Regions from separate parts of the Microbacterium sp. Leaf179 genome, predicted to be linked through region 1. Evidence: predicted binding sites of a transcription regulator. Region 1 holds the regulator's gene; the other holds the start of a gene.
What was found. Region 1 encodes HspR, which represses chaperone genes until heat shock. Its sites were predicted from a motif close to AAGTTGAGTCNNNNNGACTCAACTT; they were not measured.
Positions count from the first base shown of each region.

Region 2: a site for HspR is predicted at 4,432-4,456, ahead of ASF96_RS09495 (Hsp20/alpha crystallin family protein). Genes of this name have one in related genera too.

Region 1 is NZ_LMPH01000001.1:45,367-54,418, reverse strand. It holds gene ASF96_RS00265 (DEAD/DEAH box helicase) at 1-672, shown strand, start outside; gene dnaK (molecular chaperone DnaK) at 1,214-3,088, shown strand; gene ASF96_RS00255 (nucleotide exchange factor GrpE) at 3,098-3,712, shown strand; gene ASF96_RS00250 (DnaJ C-terminal domain-containing protein) at 3,724-4,719, shown strand; gene ASF96_RS00245 (heat shock protein transcriptional repressor HspR) at 4,816-5,253, shown strand; gene ASF96_RS00240 (hypothetical protein) at 5,341-5,934, opposite strand; gene ASF96_RS00235 (ABC transporter ATP-binding protein) at 6,062-7,789, shown strand; gene ASF96_RS00230 (ABC transporter ATP-binding protein) at 7,786-9,052, shown strand, end outside.
Region 2 is NZ_LMPH01000002.1:422,520-431,571, forward strand. It holds gene ASF96_RS09465 (glycosyltransferase) at 1-15, shown strand, start outside; gene ASF96_RS09470 (hypothetical protein) at 162-368, shown strand; gene ASF96_RS09475 (type III polyketide synthase) at 466-1,554, shown strand; gene ASF96_RS09480 (methyltransferase domain-containing protein) at 1,641-2,303, shown strand; gene ASF96_RS09485 (FAD-dependent oxidoreductase) at 2,296-3,414, shown strand; gene ASF96_RS09490 (UbiA family prenyltransferase) at 3,437-4,261, opposite strand; gene ASF96_RS09495 (Hsp20/alpha crystallin family protein) at 4,508-4,963, shown strand; gene ASF96_RS09500 (hypothetical protein) at 5,018-5,380, opposite strand; gene ASF96_RS09505 (NAD(P)/FAD-dependent oxidoreductase) at 5,668-6,888, shown strand; gene ASF96_RS09510 (SRPBCC family protein) at 7,031-7,483, shown strand; gene ASF96_RS09515 (aldo/keto reductase) at 7,547-8,539, opposite strand; gene ASF96_RS09520 (hypothetical protein) at 8,701-9,052, shown strand, end outside.

The sequences.
Region 1 (9,052 bases):
ATGCTCACCGCGATCGAGAAGGCGACGCGCCAGCCGCTGACCGAGATGTCGCTGCCGAGCGTCGACGACGTCAACGCCACGCGCCTCACCCGTTTCGACGACGCGATCACCACCGCCCTCGAGGACACCGCCGCGATCGCGACGTTCCGCGACGTGGTGGCCCACTACGTCGAGCACCACGACGTGCCCGAGGCCGACGTGGCCGCAGCGCTCGCCGTGGTCGCCCAGGGCGACACCCCGCTGCTGCTCGAGGCCGAGGCCTTCCGTCAGCAGCGCTTCGACAGCGAGCGTCCCGCGCGCGACGGCGGTTCCCGCGACGGGGGTTCGCGTGACGGTGGATCGCGCGACAGCGGTCCGCGCCGCGACACCTCGGGGCGCTTCTCGACTTACCGCATCGCGGTCGGTCGTCGCCAGCGCGTCGAGCCGCGTCAGATCGTCGGCGCCCTCGCGAACGAGGGTGGGCTGCGTCGCAACGACTTCGGTGCGATCCAGATCCGCCAGGACTTCTCGCTCGTCGAGCTGCCCGCCGACCTGTCGAGCGACACGATCGGCCGCCTCGCCGACACCCGCATCTCGGGCCAGCTGATCGACCTGCGCCTCGACGGCGGCGGACGCTCCGCCAAGCGCAGCGACCGCCCGCAGCGTCGTGAGAGCGACCGCGATCGCGACTGACCCCGCGGCATCCGTCCGACGCCCCCGCTGACCTTCGGGTCGCGGGGGCGTCGTGCGTGCAGCGCGTCGCAGGCGCGGCCGCCGCCCGGTGTCGTCCTCACGCCGCGTGCGTGCTGCGGGGCGGGGCATGTCCCACTTCGTGCTGCCCAGGCGCCTCGCCGCTGCACATTTCGGGACATGCCTGCGCTGTGCGAGACGCTCACGCGCGCTGCGGGGCGGGGCGTGTCCCACTTCGTGCTGCCTGGGCCCATCGGGGCTGCACATTTCGGGACACGGTTTGCGCTGCGCGAGACGCTGGGCACGCTGCGCGGAGGGGCATGTCCCACTTCGTGCTGCCTGGGCCCCTCGCTGCTGCACATTTCGGGACATGGCCCGCGGCGTGCGACACACGGCATCCAGAAGTTGAGCCAATTCATATCAACTCGGCTTGACCTCGATGCAGAGCCCCGATAACCTTGAGTCATCGGGGCTCAACCCCCGCAGAGACTTCATAAAACCCCGAGTCGTGGCATCCGTCCGGCTCACAAGCAAGGAGACACATATGCCCCGTGCAGTGGGAATCGACCTCGGTACGACCAACTCCGTCGTGAGCGTGCTCGAGGGTGGCGAGCCCAAGGTCATCGCCAACGCCGAGGGTTTCCGTACGACCCCCTCGGTCGTCGCCTTCACGAAGGACGGCGAGGTGCTCGTCGGTGAGACCGCCAAGCGCCAGGCCGTCACGAACGTCGACCGCACCATCTCCAGCGTCAAGCGCCACATGGGTACGACCTGGTCGTTCGACGTCGACGGCAAGAAGTGGACGCCGCAGGAGATCTCGGCCCGCATCCTGCAGAAACTCAAGCGCGACGCCGAGGAGTACCTGGGCGACACCGTGACCGACGCGGTCATCACGGTCCCCGCGTACTTCAACGACGCCGAGCGTCAGGCCACCAAGGAGGCCGGCGAGATCTCGGGCCTCAACGTGCTGCGCATCATCAACGAGCCCACCGCCGCGGCTCTCGCGTACGGCCTCGACAAGGGCAAAGAAGACGAGCTCATCCTCGTGTTCGACCTCGGTGGCGGAACGTTCGACGTCTCGCTGCTCGAAGTGGGCAAGGACGACGACTTCTCCACCATCCAGGTGCGCTCCACCTCGGGCGACAACCGCCTCGGTGGCGACGACTGGGACCAGCGGGTCGTCGACTACCTCATCAAGCAGTTCAAGGACACGACCGGTGTCGACGTCTCGGGCGACAAGATCGCCCTGCAGCGTCTGAAGGAAGCGGCCGAGCAGGCCAAGAAGGAGCTGTCGAGCTCGACCTCGACCTCCATCAACCTGCCCTACCTGTCGCTCACCGACTCGGGCCCCGTCTCGCTCAGCGAGACCCTCACGCGCGCCAAGTTCGAGGACCTCACCAAGGACCTCCTCGACCGCACACGCAAGCCCTTCTCCGACGTCATCCGCGAGGCCGGCGTCAAGGTGGAGGACATCGCGCACGTGGTGCTCGTGGGCGGCTCGACCCGCATGCCCGCGGTCGCCGAGCTCGTGAAGAAGGAGACCGGCAAGGACGCCAACAAGGGCGTCAACCCCGACGAGGTCGTGGCCGTGGGCGCAGCCCTGCAGGCCGGTGTCCTCAAGGGTGAGCGCAAGGACGTGCTGCTCATCGACGTCACCCCCCTGAGCCTCGGTATCGAGACCAAGGGCGGCATCATGACCAAGCTCATCGAGCGCAACACGGCCATCCCGACCAAGCGCAGCGAGACCTTCACCACCGCCGACGACAACCAGCCGTCGGTCGCGATCCAGGTCTTCCAGGGCGAGCGCGAGTTCACCCGCGACAACAAGCCGCTCGGCACGTTCGAGCTCACCGGCATCGCCCCGGCTCCCCGTGGCATCCCGCAGGTGGAGGTCACCTTCGACATCGACGCGAACGGCATCGTCCACGTCTCGGCGAAGGACAAGGGCACCGGCAAGGAGCAGTCGATGACGATCACGGGTGGCTCGTCGCTGCCCAAGGAAGACATCGAGCGCATGGTGCGCGAGGCCGAAGAGAACGCGGCCGACGACAAGAAGCGCCGCGAGTCCGCCGAGACCCGCAACCAGGCCGAGACCCTGTCGTACTCGATCGAGAAGCTGATCAAAGAGAACGAAGACAAGCTCCCCGCCGAGGTCAAGACCGAGGTCCAGGGCGATGTCGACGCGCTCAAGACGGCACTCGCCGGCGATGACGACGACGCGGTCAAGACCGCGTTCGACAAGCTGAACGCGAGCCAGGGCAAGCTCGGCGAGGCCATCTACGCCTCGTCGCAGGCCGCGGGCGAGCCCGCCGACCCCAACGTCGGCCAGCCCGGCAACGGTGAGACGCCGAACCCCGAGGAAGACGTCATCGACGCCGAGGTCGTCGACGACGAGCCGACCGACGAGACGAAGAAGTAAGCAGAGACCATGGCACACAAGGACGACGAACAGCCCACGGGCTCGGGCGCCGGTCCTGACGAGACGGGGCCGGAGGAGAACACCTCCGGCCCCGCGCCGTCGGGCGAGCAGTCCGAGACGCAGGACCCGGATGCCGATGGCCTGACCATCGACGACATCCTCGGCGCCGAGCAGACGCCCGAGGCCGCGGCAGAGGGGGCTTCCTCCGACAAGGAGGCCTCGCTGCTGATCGACCTCAAGCGACTGCAGGCCGAGTACGCCAACTATCGCCGGCGCACCGAAGACCAGCGCGAGCGCGAGATCGAGCGGGCCAAGGGCGAAGCCGTGAAGGGCCTGCTGCCCGTCATGGACGACCTCGACCGCGCGGTCAAGCACGGCGACCTCGTCGAGGGCACGCCCTTCGCCGCCATCGGCGACAAGGTGCGGGCCGTGGCCGAGCGCCTCGGTGTGGTGTCGTACGGCGCCGTCGGCGACGTCTTCGACCCGCAGCAGCACGAGGCCATCTTCCAGGCGCCCACCCCCGGCGTGACCGAGACGACGATCCTCGAGGTCGTCGAGGTCGGTTACCGCCTCGGCTCGATCGAGCTGCGACCGGCCAAGGTCGTCGTCGCCGTGCCGGCCTAAGAGGAGGACACATGGCGAGTCAGGACTGGTTCGACAAGGACTTCTACAAGGTCCTCGGCGTCGACAAGAGCGTCAGCGCGGCCGATCTGAAGAAGACCTACCGCAAGCTCGCGCGCCAGTACCACCCCGACTCGAACCCGGGTGACGCGAAGGCCGAGGCCAAGTTCAAAGAGATCAGCGAGGCCTACTCGGTGCTCAACGATCCGGAGCAGCGCGAGGAGTACGACCAGATCCGGGCCATGGGCTCGGGGGCGCGCTTCTCGGCACCGGGTACCGGCGGCGGCGGCGGTTTCGACGACGTCTTCAGCCGGTTCGGTCAACCGCGCAGTGGCGGCGCCGGGGCCCCTCCGGGGGGCTTCGACGACTTCTTCTCGATGTTCGACCAGCAGGGCGGCGCCGGTTTCGGTTCCGGCCGGTTCGGTCAGACCTCGGGTGGATACCGCGGTTACGGCGGACCGCAGCGCGGATCCGACGTCACGGCGCGCACGACGATCGACTTCGTCACGGCGGCCAAGGGCGAGACGATCACGCTGCAGGGCGAAGACAATGTCCCGTTCAAGGTGAAGATCCCGGCCGGGGTATCGGACGGGCAGAAGATCCGCCTGCGCGGCCGCGGACGCAAGTCGCCCGACGGCGGCGAGAGCGGCGACATCGTCGTGACCGTCGCGGTGCGTCCGCACCCGGTGTTCACGCGCGACGGCCTCCACCTGCGGGTCACGGTGCCGGTCACCTTCACCGAGGCGGCTCTGGGCGCCACGATCGAGGTCCCGACACTCGGTGGGGAGCCGGTGCGACTGCGCGTCGCCCCCGGCACCCCGTCGGGACGGGTGCTGCGCGTCAAGGGACGCGGGATCGAGTCGACCAAGGGCGTCGGCGACCTGCTCGCCGAGGTCCAGGTCGCGGTGCCCACGCACCTCGACGACGCGGCCCGCGAGGCCCTCGAGCGTTTCCACGAGCTCGAACCGAAAGAGAACCCGCGCGCCGACCTGATGGCCAAGGCGCGCTGACGCATCCCACGCGCGTCGTCGCGGTTCTCGGCATCCGATACGTCAGGATGCCGAGAACCCGGCACTCGCACCCGGCACGACGAAAGAGGTGAAGACGTGTCCGAGAGAGAGATCGACGAAGACGCCCCGATCTTCGCCATCGCCGCCGCCGCCGAGCTGTCGAACATGCACCCGCAGACGCTGCGGCAGTACGACCGGCTCGGTCTCGTCGTGCCCGCGCGCACCCAGGGCGGGTCGCGTCGCTACTCGAGCCGCCACGTGCAGCAGTTGCGCGAGGTCGCCCGCCTGTCGGGGGAAGGCATGAGCCTTCCCGCGATCGCGCGCCTCCTCGCCCTCGAGGAGCGCGTGCACGATCTCGCCCGCCGCGTGAACGACCTCGAGCGGCAGCTCACGATCGAGCGGCAGTCCCGCCCCGGTGCGCGCGTCTTCGCCGCCGGCGCGACCGGCTCGGTCGTGACGCTCCGCCACGGCTCGCGCGTGCGTCGCGCGACCGACATCGTGCTCTGGCGCCCGCGCGACATCCACGACGACTGACATCCCGTCGCGGCACCGAGGTTCTGAGCGCGTCGAAGGGTCTGTGCATACGGTGCCCCGACGGCTCGGCCGGAGCGGGGCAGCGGCTCAGGCCGGATCGATCCGCAGCACCGTCGGCGTCTCTCCGACCGAGAGGTCGTCGACGACGCGGAGCGTGCGTGCGATGTCGTCGACCGCGCCGATGACGGTGCCGAACCGCTCGCGGTCGGCGCACACCGCGGTCACCGTGACGAAGTGCGAGCCCGTGTCCCACGTGTAGGTCGCGAAGGGGGGAGTCTTCGGATCGGCCGGCAGCGGCATCGCGAGCTTCTCGCCGACGCCGAGATGCGGATTGCGGAACGACTCGGTGTCGTCGTACTCCATCGGCATCATCGCGCGCGCGGTGCGCAGCTGCGCGGTGGCCTCTTGCAGCTGTGCCATCACGACGAGCAGTTCGGGCGCGCTCTTCCACACCCACACCAGAACGCGGCCACCGGCACGACGCATGAGCAGCGGAGCGGCTTGACTCAGCATCCAGGCGAAGGCGCCGCCGCCGGGGCGGGGGGCGGTGCCCGTCGTGCGGGCGGCCTGGCCGAGCAGCATGCCGATGGCGGCCTTGCGGTGTCGTCGGCCGCGCAGGCCCAGCGAACCGGTCACGGGCACCCAGAGGTCGGCGGCGGCGTCGGCCTGCAGTCGAGACATGGCTCCACCCTACGAGCCGCGACCGAACGGGCGCTGAGTTGCAGAAAAGGTTCCCCGGTGTCGGAGGTTGGTGCCAGGCTGGTCTTCGCGGTCACGGCGACCGCGTCAGACCTGCTCCGGAGGTCCCATGCTCGGCAAGATCCTCACCCGCTACCTGTCCCGGTACCGTTGGCTCCTCGTGGCGCTGCTGGTGTTCCAGTTCGTCGCGGCGATGGCATCCCTCTATCTGCCGCGCCTGAACGCCGACATCATCGATCGCGGCGTCGCCCAGGGTGACACCGGGTTCATCTGGTCGCAGGGCATGCTCATGCTTGCCATCTCGCTCGGTCAGATCGTCGCCTCGGTCGTCGCGACCTACTTCGCCGCGCGCGCCGCCATGGCCGCGGGCCGCGACATCCGGCTCGATCTGTTCGAGAAGGTGAGCGGCTTCTCGGAGCGTGAGCTGTCGCAGTTCGGCGCCGGTTCCCTCATCACGCGCAACACGAACGACGTGCAGCAGGTGCAGATGCTCGCGATGATGGGCGCCACCATGCTCGTCAGCGCCCCGCTGCTCGCCCTCGGCGGCATCTTCATGGCGTTGCAGCAAGACGTCGGTCTCAGCTGGCTGCTCGGCGTCGCCGTTCCGATCCTGCTGGTCGCGGTCGCCCTCATCATCGCCCGCATGGTGCCGCTGTTCCGCAGCTACCAGTCCAAGCTCGACGCCGTGAACCGGGTGATGCGCGAGCAGCTGACCGGAGTGCGTGTGGTGCGCGCCTTCGTGCGCGAGCGCATCGAAGAAGAGCGCTTCCGCGAGGCGAACACCGACATCATGGACGTCGGTCGCAAGGTGGGCTCGCTCTTCGTGCTGCTGTTCCCCCTGGCGATGCTGGTGCTCAACGTCACCGTCGTCGGAGTCATCTGGTTCGGCGGCATCCAGGTCGACGCCGGCGGCGTGCAGATCGGTACCCTCTTCGCGTTCATGCAGTACGTGGCGCAGATCCTCATGGGCGTGCTCATGGCGAGCTTCATGACGGTGATGATCCCGCGCGCGGCCGTGTCGGCCGAGCGCATCGGAGAGGTGCTCGACAGTCACTCGACGCTCGAGCGTCCGGCGAACCCGGTGACCGTCTTCCCCTCGGTCGGAACCGTCGAGTTCGACGACGTCGCCTTCGCGTACCCGGGAGCCGAGTCGCCCGTGGTGTCGGGCGTCACGTTCGCGGCCCACCCCGGCGAGACCGTGGCGATCGTCGGATCGACGGGGGCGGGAAAGACGACCCTCGTCTCCCTGCTCCCGCGTCTGTTCGACGTGACGGCGGGTGCCGTCCGCGTCGGCGGCGTCGACGTGCGCGAGGCCGACCTCGACCTGCTGTGGAAGAGCATCGGCCTGGTGCCGCAGCGCCCGTTCCTGTTCAGCGGCACGGTGGCGTCCAACCTGCGTTTCGGTCGCGAAGACGCCACCGACGACGAACTGTGGCACGCGCTCGAGATCGCCCAGGGTCGCGACTTCGTCGAGGCGATGGAGGGCGGCCTCGACGGCAAGATCGCCCAGGGCGGCACCAACGTCTCGGGCGGGCAGCGCCAGCGCCTCGCCATCGCCCGGGCGATCGTGCACCGGCCGGCGGTGCTCGTCTTCGACGACTCGTTCTCGGCCCTCGACCTCAGCACCGACGCCCGATTGCGGCAGGCGTTGTGGCAAGAGCTGCCCGAGGTGACGAAGATCGTCGTGGCGCAGCGCGTCTCGACCATCACCGGCGCCGACCGGATCGTCGTGCTCGAAGACGGACGCATGGCCGGACTCGGCACGCACGAGGAGCTGCTGCAGTCCAGCACCACCTATCGCGAGATCGTCGAGTCGCAGCTGGGGGTCGAAGCATGAGCACTCCCGACACCCGCACCGAAGAAGAGCGCGCCGAACTCGAGCTCGCCGAACAGGCCCGTCTGAACTCGGGCGACTGGGACAGCGTCGCGCCGGGCAAGGCCTCGGACTTCGGCTCGAGCTTCCGCCGGCTGATCGGACTCCTGCGTCCCCACGCCGGGGCCTTCGGGCTCGTCTCGGTGCTCGGGGCCCTCGGCGTCGTGCTGGCGGTGCTGGCCCCGCGCGTCCTCGGCAACGCCACGAACATCATCTTCGAGGGCGTGGTCTCGCGCGGGCTCGCCGAGCAGTTCCCGGCCGGCACCCCGAAAGACACCGTCGTCGACGCCCTGCGCTCCGCCGGGCAGGGCGACATCGCCAACATCGTCGGCGCGATGGACAACTTCCAGGTCGGCGCGGGCGTCGACTTCGATGCGCTGCGCATCGTGGTCGTGACCGTGCTGGCCATCTACGTCGGCTCGTCGCTGCTGTCGTGGATCCAGGGCTACGTCATCAACATCATCATGGTGCGCACCATGTGGCGCCTGCGTGAAGACGTCGAGGCCAAGGTCAACCGGCTCCCCCTGTCGTACTTCGACAAGGTGCAGCGCGGTGAGCTCATCTCGCGGGTCACGAACGACATCGACAACATCACGCAGACGATGCAGCAGTCGCTCTCGAGCGCTCTCACCTCCGTGCTCACGGTCGTGGGCGTGCTCATCATGATGTTCACCATCTCCTGGCAGCTGGCCCTCGTCGCGCTCATCTCGCTCCCGCTCATGGCGGTCATCTTCGGGGTGATCGGCCCGAAGTCGCAGAAGGCCTTCGGTGAGCAGTGGAAGAAGGTGGGCCGTCTCAACGCCCGCGTCGAGGAGTCGTTCTCGGGTCACGCGCTGGTCAAGGTCTACGGCCGCGAGAAAGACGCCCGCGAGAAGTTCGAGGTCGAGAACGAAGAGCTCTACCAGGCCAGTTTCCGGGCCCAGTTCCTCTCCGGCATGATCATGCCGGGCATGATGTTCGTCGGAAACCTCACCTACGTCGGCATCGCGGTGCTCGGTGGGCTCATGGTGGCCGGCGGGCAGATCCGCCTGGGCGACGTGCAGGCGTTCATCCAGTACTCGCAGCAGTTCACGCAGCCCCTGTCGCAGCTGGGTGGCATGGCCGCGGTCGTGCAGTCGGGTACGGCCTCGGCCGAGCGCGTCTTCGCCCTGCTCGATGCCGACGAGCAAGGCCCCGACGCCCCCGACGCCCCGCGCCCGGGCGACGGACGCGGGGTCATCGAGTTCG
Region 2 (9,052 bases), on a different contig from region 1:
GTCCTGGCCGCCTGACCCTCGGCGCGAGGTGAGAACACCGTCCCCCTGTGGCACGGAACCGACGGATTCCGCCCCACGCGCGGGTGGCGAGAAGCAGACCGGGCGCGCACGAGATGGACGTCCTCCGCGACACCCGGATACGGTGGCGTGTCATGGGGCGAATGAGCATCGACGATGCTTCGGTGCCGAGGCGACCCCTCGGCGGCGGTTGGGGCGTCGTGGCGGCGCTGATCGTGCAGGCGGTGTGTGTTTCTCTGGCCTTCGCGCTCGGGGCGGCCGGGGGTTGGGCGTGGTCCTGGATGCTTTTTCTCGCCGTCCCCGCCGTCAACGTCGTCGTCTACGGGATGGGAAGTCGGCGCACTCCGTGACGTCTCGGCTCACGCGAGGCCGCGCGTCACCATAGACGCCGCACCGACACCGCGCTATCCCCGCCGCCGGTGCTCCGATCCGTGTCTACAGTGAGGCATGACCGCGCGCATCCTCTCGATCGGCACGGCCCTGCCCGAGACCCGCGTCGAGCAATCGGCCCTGCGCGACCTCTTCGCCGCGCAGCCCGGGTTCGACCGCAAGGGCCAACGTCTGGTGGGTGCGGCCTTCGATGCCGCCGCCATCGACACCCGCCACGTCGTGCTGCCGCAGCTCGCCGGCGGCACCGGGGGCGGGCTCGGCGTCCGCGACGGCGACACGCTGCTCATGCCGTCCACGGGCGCCCGCAACGCGGAGTACCGCCGCACCGCACCCGCCCTGTTCGCCGAGGCATCGCGCGCGGCGATCGAGGGTTCGGGGCGGACGCCGGATGCCATCACGCACGTCGTGACCGTCTCGTGCACCGGCATGTTCGCGCCGGGTCCCGACTACCACCTCGTGCGCGACCTCGGCCTGCCCACCTCGGCCGAGAGGTACCACCTCGGCTTCATCGGGTGCGCGGCTGCGATCCCCGCACTGCGGCTCGCGGCGCGCATCGTGGCCGCCGACCCCGACGCCGTCGTGCTCGTGGCGTGCGCCGAGCTGTGCTCGTTGCACTGGCAGACCTCGTCGCACCCCGACCAGATCGTCGCCGCCTCGGTGTTCGCCGACGGCGCGGCGGCCGCGGTCGTGGCATCCGGAGACTCATCGCACCCCGGCCTCGACCTCGACGACTTCGCCACCCACGTCACCGACGAGGGCGAGAAGGACATGGCATGGACGGTGGGCGACTCCGGGTTCGAGATGACCCTCACCCCCGAGGTGCCGCGCATCATCGGGCGCGAGATCGCCGGCATCGCCGCCGACGTGCTCGGCGACCTGAACGACGTCGACGCGTGGGCCGTGCATCCCGGCGGCCGCAGCATCCTCGACCGCGTCGAGAGCGCTCTCGCTCTGGATGCCGCCGCCCTCGCCCCCTCGCGGGAGGTGCTGCGCGCCCACGGCAACATGTCGAGTGCGACCCTGCTGTTCATCCTGCGCGACCTGCTGGCCGACGTCGCGCACCCCGACGGGGAGCGGATCGCCGCGCTGGCCTTCGGCCCCGGCCTGACGGTCGAGGCGGCGCGCCTGACGTTGCGCCGCCCGTGAGCGCCGCGCGAGGCCCCGCCACCAGCGACGGAGCGACCGGCCTTTGGCGCAGCCTCGCCCGACGCGATGCGGCGCTCACCGAGCTGATGGACGACCCCGACTGCGACCCGCGCGCCCTGGCGGCGACGTATCGGCGGTTCGACGTCGTGAACCGCCTGGTCTCGGCCTGGGGGCACGTGTACCGCACGCGCGTCCGCCCGCAGTTGCAGGCGCTCGGCCGCCCCGCCCGCGCGCTCGACCTGGGGTGCGGCGGCGGCGACGTCGCCGTCCGTCTGGCGGGCCTGGCCGCGCGCGACGGGTTCGACGTCGAGTGGACCGGCGCCGATCCCGACCCCCGCGCCATCGCCTCGGCCCGCGCGCGCGAACGACCGGGCGTGCGGTTCGTGGCCCAGGACTCGGGCGCCCTGCGCGCCGCGGGCGAACGCTACGACCTGGTCGTGTCGAACCACGTGCTGCACCACCTCGACGCCGCGGCCCTGGCGACGTTCGCCGAGGACTCGCTCGCCCTCTCGAGCGGTCGGGTGCTGCACGCCGACATCGCCCGCGGTCGACTGGCCTACGCCCTGTACGCCGCGGGGATCGCCCCGCTGTCGGCCGGCACGTTCCTGCGCGTCGACGGACTGCGCTCGATCCGCCGCAGCTATCGCGCCCCCGAGCTGGCCGCCGCGCTCGGCGGGCCCTGGCGGGTCGAGACGCCGGCGCCCTTCCGTGTTCTCGCCGTGGCCGAGGGGCGGGCGGAGCGTGCCTGAGGTGCTGGTGGTCGGAGCCGGACCCGTCGGCCTCGCCCTGGCGGCCGACCTACGGGTGCGCGGGGTCGACGTCGAGATCGTCGAGAAGCGCGCCGGCACCGGATCCGGGTCGCGGGCCATCGGCATCCACTCCCCCGCGCTCGCCCTCCTCGAGGCGTCGGGCGCGACCGAGGCCCTGCTGGCGCGGGCGGAGACGATCGTCCGCGGCGAGGCGCGGGCCGACGGCCGACTGCTCGCGGCGATTCGGTTCGACCGCCTGCGTGCGCGTCATCCGTACGTCGCCGCCCTCCCCCAGGCCGACACGATGGAGGTGCTGACCGGCCTCGCACCGCGCGTGCGTCGGGGGGTCGCGATCACCGCCGTGCACGACGACGGCCGGGGTGTACGCGTGCGCGCCACCGGTCCGCGCGGTGACGAGGAGATCCGCGCCCGCGTCGTCGTCGTGGCCTCGGGATGGGCGGGCCGCGACCTCGTGTACCGCCCCGGCGCCGTCCGGACGCACCACTACCCCGACCGCTACGTCATGGCCGACGTCGTCGCTCCCGGCGGCCCGATCGCCCGGGTGCACCTGGAACGCCAGGGCGTGCTGGAATCGTTCCCGCTGCCCGGCGGACGCCGCCGGCTGGTGGCGTGGGCGGGCACCGACGAGGTGGCGGATGCCGCCGGCACCCTCGAGCGGGCCGTCGCCGAGCGCGCGGGGCTCGAGGTAGACATCGCCGACGCGACGACGTTCCGCGTGCGGCGCGCCGTGGCCCCGGCGCTGCGGCGCGGACGCGTCGTGGTGGTCGGCGACGCCGCCCACGAGGTGAGCCCCATCGGCGGTCAGGGGATGAATCTCGGACTGCTCGACGCCCTCACGCTGGCCCCGCTGCTGCCCGGGTGGGTGCGGACGGGCGAGGCGGTCGGCCTCGGACGATGGGAGACCGACCGTCTGGCCTCGGCGCGGCACGCGGCGCGCCTGGCGTGGCTCAACACGATGCTCGGGCGAGCCACGGGCCCGCTCGCCCACCCCCTGCGCACCGGGGCGCTGCGCACCATGCTGCGGGGGGCGGGGGGCGCGCTGTTCACGCGCGCGTACGCCATGCGACTGGATCGCGCCGCCCGCGACTGACGAGCCGCCCGGGTGGGAGGAGTCAGGTCACGACGAGTTGAGCGGCGAGCAGCAGCGCCGCCAGCATCGTGAGCTGAAACACCGCGCGTCCGGGCGCGCGCACGAGCACGAGCACCACGGCCGTGGCCGCCACCGCGACGACGGCGGTGAAGAAGATCGCGCCGAGCACCGTGGCATCCGTGCCGATCAGCACCGCCACCGCTCCGGCGACGACGCCGACCGCCGCGAGCACCACCGAGACCCGCGCACCGAGGCGGTGCGGAAGGCCCCGCACGCCCGTGCGCCGATCGTCGTCGAGGTCGCGAACGACGTTGGTCAGATGCACGGCCGCGCCGAGGGCGGCTCCCGCGAGCGACGCCCACGGGGCAGCCAGCGCGGGAGAGGCGAGGGACAGCGTCGCGAACGACGGGAAGAGCCCGAAACTCAGCACGAACGGCACGATCGACACCGGCGTCGACTTCAGCCCGGCGTTGTAGGCCCACGCCGAGGCCAAGGCCACCGCGTGCGCGGCGACGAGTCCGGGGCCGAGCGGCACCGACAGGAGCACGGCGAGGAGCGCGGACGCCACGGCCACCCCGAGCGCACGTTCCGGAGTGATCGCTCCCCCGGCGATGGGCTTGTCCGAGCGGCCGACGGCGGCGTCGCGCGCGCCGTCGATCGCGTCGTTCGACAGGCCCACCGACACCTGCCCCGCGAACACGGCGATCACCAGCAGCGCGAGTCGCCCGGGCTCGACCCCGGCGGCGAGGCCGAGGGCCAGCGACAGAACGGTCACGACCAGGGTCGGCCCCGGGTGGGTCGCGCCCCACAGCGCCCGCACGAGGGGCGGCTTCGCCGCGGCATCCATCACCCGATGACGCTACCGCGGCTGCGCACTCGGGCGGCCGACCCGCCCGGGCGCCGCACCACCACCACGTTGAGTGTCCAGGACATGCCGCGGAGACCGGCCCCGGCACGGCGCGTCTTGGACACTAAACAGTCTTGGCACTCTCCCATCGAGAGTGCTAATCTGCTGCCACGTTGAGCGCACAAGGCTCAACTTCATCGAACCCCGGATGCCGACATCCGGACCGACCGAAAAGGAGAACCGACCATGGCCACTTACGACCCGTTCCGCGACCTCGACCGCCTCGCGTCGACCCTTCTCGACGCCCGTCGCGGGGGCGGACCGCGCCGGATGCCGATGGACCTCTACCGCGACGGCGACCACTACGTGCTCTCGGCCGACCTTCCCGGGGTCGACCCGGGCTCGGTCGACATCGACGTCGACGGTCAGCTGCTGACCATCCGCGCCGAACGCACCCTCGCCACCGGCGACGACGTCAAGTGGATCACCCGCGAGCGCGAGACGGCCACCTTCGTCCGCCAGCTCAACCTCGGCCAGGGCATCGACACCGACGGCATCAGCGCCGCCTACCGCAACGGGGTGCTGTCGGTCACGATCCCGGTGAGCGAGAAGGCGAAGCCGCGCCGCATCGCGGTGGCCACCGACGACCACGACGGCGTCATCCGGGCGCACGAGAGCGAACCGCAGCTCATCGAGCAGTAATCCATCGCGAAGAGAGGGGTCGGCCCGAACGGACCGACCCCTCTCTCGCGTCGCTCAGAGGTCTTCGGGCGCCAGGTCGCCCTGGCCCTCTTCGCCGAGCTCGACGACGCCCGGGTCCTGACCCTGCGAGTCGGTGCCGGTGGACCCGGGGTGGATGTCGTCGAACGGGATGTCGGTGTCGTCGGCGGCTATCTCGGCCGGGTCTGCGCCCGTCGCGGTCGCGGGGGCGATGTCCTGCGGGTCGACGCCCTCATCGAGGGCCGTCGTGGCGTCCCACTCCGCCTGGGCGGGGTCGAGCGCGGGGTCGGGTTCGATCGAGGTGTCGCCGTCGCGCAGGGGCTGCACGCCCGCGATGCCGACGTCGGCGGCGGGGGTCGACGAGTCGGCGGGGGACGGGTCGATCGAGGCGTCGCTCATGGGAATCCTTTCGTCGAACGCACCGGGGTGCGTCACCGCTGATCGGCGGTGCCTCCATCCAACGATGCCGCCGGGGCCGCGTCCCGCCCCTTGACAGGCGCGTCCCGCGCACGGACCACGCGCTTCGACGGGTGCGCCCCCGCTCCGGCGCGGGAGAAGCGCTCCTGCCGACGGCGAGCCCTCTTCGTCGTTCCCCAGCGCCCGGGTCGTCCGCCCGACCGACGCTGTCAACCGGGTGGTATCCCGCTGCCGATGACGACACCGTGAGGGAGACGAGAGGATCCCCCATGCACGACTCGCCCCACACCGTCGCTCGCACCGACACTCCCCGCATCGTGATCATCGGCGGGGGCAACGCCGGGCTGTCTGTGGCCGGACGCCTCCACCGGGCCCGCGCCGGCGACATCACCGTGATCGAGCCGCGGACGCGGCACGTCTTCGCGCCGCTCCAGTCGCACATCGCGGGAGGCGCAGCGCGAGCCAGCGAGGCCGTCCGCGCGCAGGCCGACGTGATCCCCCCGGGTACGCGCTGGCTGCGCGACGAGGTCTTCACGGTGGACGCCCCGGCCCGCCGCGTGCATCTCGTGTCGGGCGGGCACCTCGACTACGACCAGCTCGTCGTGTGCGCCGGCCTGCGCATGGCGTGGGAGCAGATCCCGGGCCTGCCCGAGGCCATGGCGGCGCCGAACGGCATATCGAACTACGACTACGACCTCGCCGCGAAAGCCTCGCCGGTGCTGCGCGACCTGCGCTCCGGCACGGTCGTGTTCACTCAGCCGCCCGAGCCCGCGTCCTGCGGCGCGGCCGCGCAGAAGCCGATGTACCTCGCGTGCGACTGGTGGCGGGCGATCGGCGTGCGCGACGACCTGCGCGTGGTCTTCGTCGCCCCCGACCCCGTGCCCTTCGGCATCCCGGCCATCGACCGCGAGCTGCAGCGCAAACTCGACGAGTACGGCATCGAGGTGCACTACAGCCGCGAGGTGCGATCGGTGGATGCCGAGGCGCAGACGATCACGATCGGTCACGGCGAGGCCGAAGAGACCCTGGCGTACGACGTGCTGCACGCGGTCCCTCCGCAGCGGGCGCCGGAGTGGATCGCCGGCAGCGGGCTGGCGGCATCCGACGATCCGCACGGGTTCGTCGACGTCGATCCCGAGACGCTGCAGCACACGCGGTATCCCGAGATCTGGTCGGTCGGCGATGCCGCCGCGGTGGCGACCCGCCGTTCGGGGGGCGCGATCCGGCAGCAGGCGAAAGCCCTCGTGAAGAACATGACGGCGGTGAGAGCCGGGCGCTCCCCCTCCGCGAAGTACGACGGCTACAGCGTCGTGCCGTTCACGGTGTCGCGCGGCACCGTCGTCTTCGCCGAGTTCGATCGTCAGGGGCGCCTGCAGCCCACGATCCCCTTCTGGCGTTCGCTGTACCGCGAGCGCGCCCTGTCGTGGATCGCCGACCGTCGGGTACTGCCGTGGGTCTACTGGCACCTGATCCTGCGCGGCCGCGCCTGAGCCGCGGAGCAGACCACCGAACGACCCCGCGCGCCGCGCACGCCTATAGGGCACGCGAGCCGATCCCTCAACCCCGGGGGCAGCTCGTCCATGACGCGCGAAGACTGGGGCCAGCCCCGGAAACCACACGAAAGAGGACACCATGGCACAGGTCATCGAAACCATCGACGTCAACGTTCCCGTCCGCGTCGCCTACAACCAGTGGACGCAGTTCGAGGAGTTCCCGCACTTCATGAGCTTCGTCGAGTCGATCACGCAGAAGAGCGACACCCTCACGCACTGGAAGGTGAAGATCGCCGGTGCCGAGCGCGAGTTCGACGCCGAGATCACCGAGCAGCACCCCGACGAGCGCGTCGCCTGGAACAGCGTCGGCGGCGACGAGAACCACGCGGGTGTCGTGACGTTCCACCGTCTCTCCGACGACGAGACGCGCGTCACCGTGCAGATCGACTGGGAGCCCACCGGAGTCCTCGAGAAGCTCGGTGCCGTCTTCGGCGCCGACGACCACTCGGTGAAGAAGGACCTCGACAACTTCAAGAAGTACATCGAGTCGCGCGGTGCCGAGTCCGGCGCCTGGCGCGGCGACGTCAGCTGACGTCATAGACAGGAAAGCCGGGTCCACCCTTCGGGGCGGACCCGGCTTTCGCGTGTCAGACGCTCACCACTGCGGGTGGATCTCCGCCCGCAGACGGCGGTCGTAGACGTCACGCACCAACGCGTCGAAGGCGTCGAGGTCGAAGCCCTCGTCGAGGAGCTGTGCGGCCCCGGCGTTCGATGTGGCCTGCGCCACCGAACGGGCGCCCGGGATCACCGAGGTGATGCCCTCGCGCGAGGCGATCCACGCCAGCGTAGCGGCGGGCAGGGTGACTCCCTCGGGAAGCGAGGCCTTGAGCTCGTCGGCCGCGGCCACTCCCTCGGCGAACGGGACGCCCGAGAACGTCTCCCCCTTGTCGAACGCCTCGCCGTTGCGGTTGTACGTGCGGTGGTCGTCCTTGTCGAACGTCGTGTCGGCGGTGTATTTGCCCGAGAGCAGACCGCTCGCCAACGGCACGCGGGCCAACACGGCGACGTTCTTCTCGGCCGCCATCGGCAGCACCTCGTCGAGGGGCTTGAGCCGGAACGGGTTGAAGATGATCTGCAGGTTGGTGAGGTTCGGCCGGCGGAGCGCCGAGAGGGCCTGCTCCATCGTCTCGACCGACGCACCGTAGGCGGCGATGACGCCCTCGGCGACGAGCTGGTCGAGCGCGTCGTAGGTGGCGTCGTCGTCGATCACGGCTGACGGCGGGCAGTGCAACTGCACGAGGTCGAGGGTGTCGGTGCCGAGCAGCCGCCGCGAGCGGTCGATCCACCCACGGAAGTTCTCCATCGTGTAGTTCTCGGGCACCTGGTCTTCGCGACGGCCCATCTTGGTCGCCACGGTGATGCCCGTGGCGGCGGTGTCGTTCAGGAACTTTCCGATGATCTCTTCGGACCGGCCGTCGCCGTACACGTCGGCGGTGTCGAAGAGCGTGACGCCGGCATCGGCCGAGGCGGCCAGCACGGCGAGGGCCTCGTCTTCGCTGACACCGCCCCAGTCGGGGCCGAGCTGCCAAGTACCGAGGCCGATCACCGAGACGTCACGGCCGGTGCGGGAGAGGGGACGCTGCTGCATTGCGGTTCCTTTCGAAGCTGGTTCCGAGCCTATCCAGCGCGTCCGGCACCGGGGCCGCGGCCCACCGGACGCCCCCTGCGCACCCCGTGGCGGTCGTCAAGCCCGTTCGCCCGGTCGGCGGTCGCCTCTAGCGTGGCGGCACACCCCACGGAAGGAACGCCATGAACACTCCCGCCGACCGGCTCCCCGGAGCCGACGAAGAGAACATCGTCCCCGAGCCCGAGGGCCTGGCCGCCGATGTGCCCGCCGGCGCCGCCGGCGCCGACACCGGTGCCGTCGGAGCGGCGCAGATCGACGCCGACGACGAAGCCCGCATCCAGGGCATCTCGAGCCAGAACGACCTGCCCGGAGTCGGCACCCGCGCCGCCGACGGCCTCACCGAGCGGGGCACCGACGACGCCCGCGGCGAGGGCGGCTCGACCTCGCGGCACACCGAGGACACCGGCGGCGGCTCGGCCACCGCGCACGCGGCTTCGGACGCTCCCGCCGAGGGCGAACCGCACGTCGACGCCG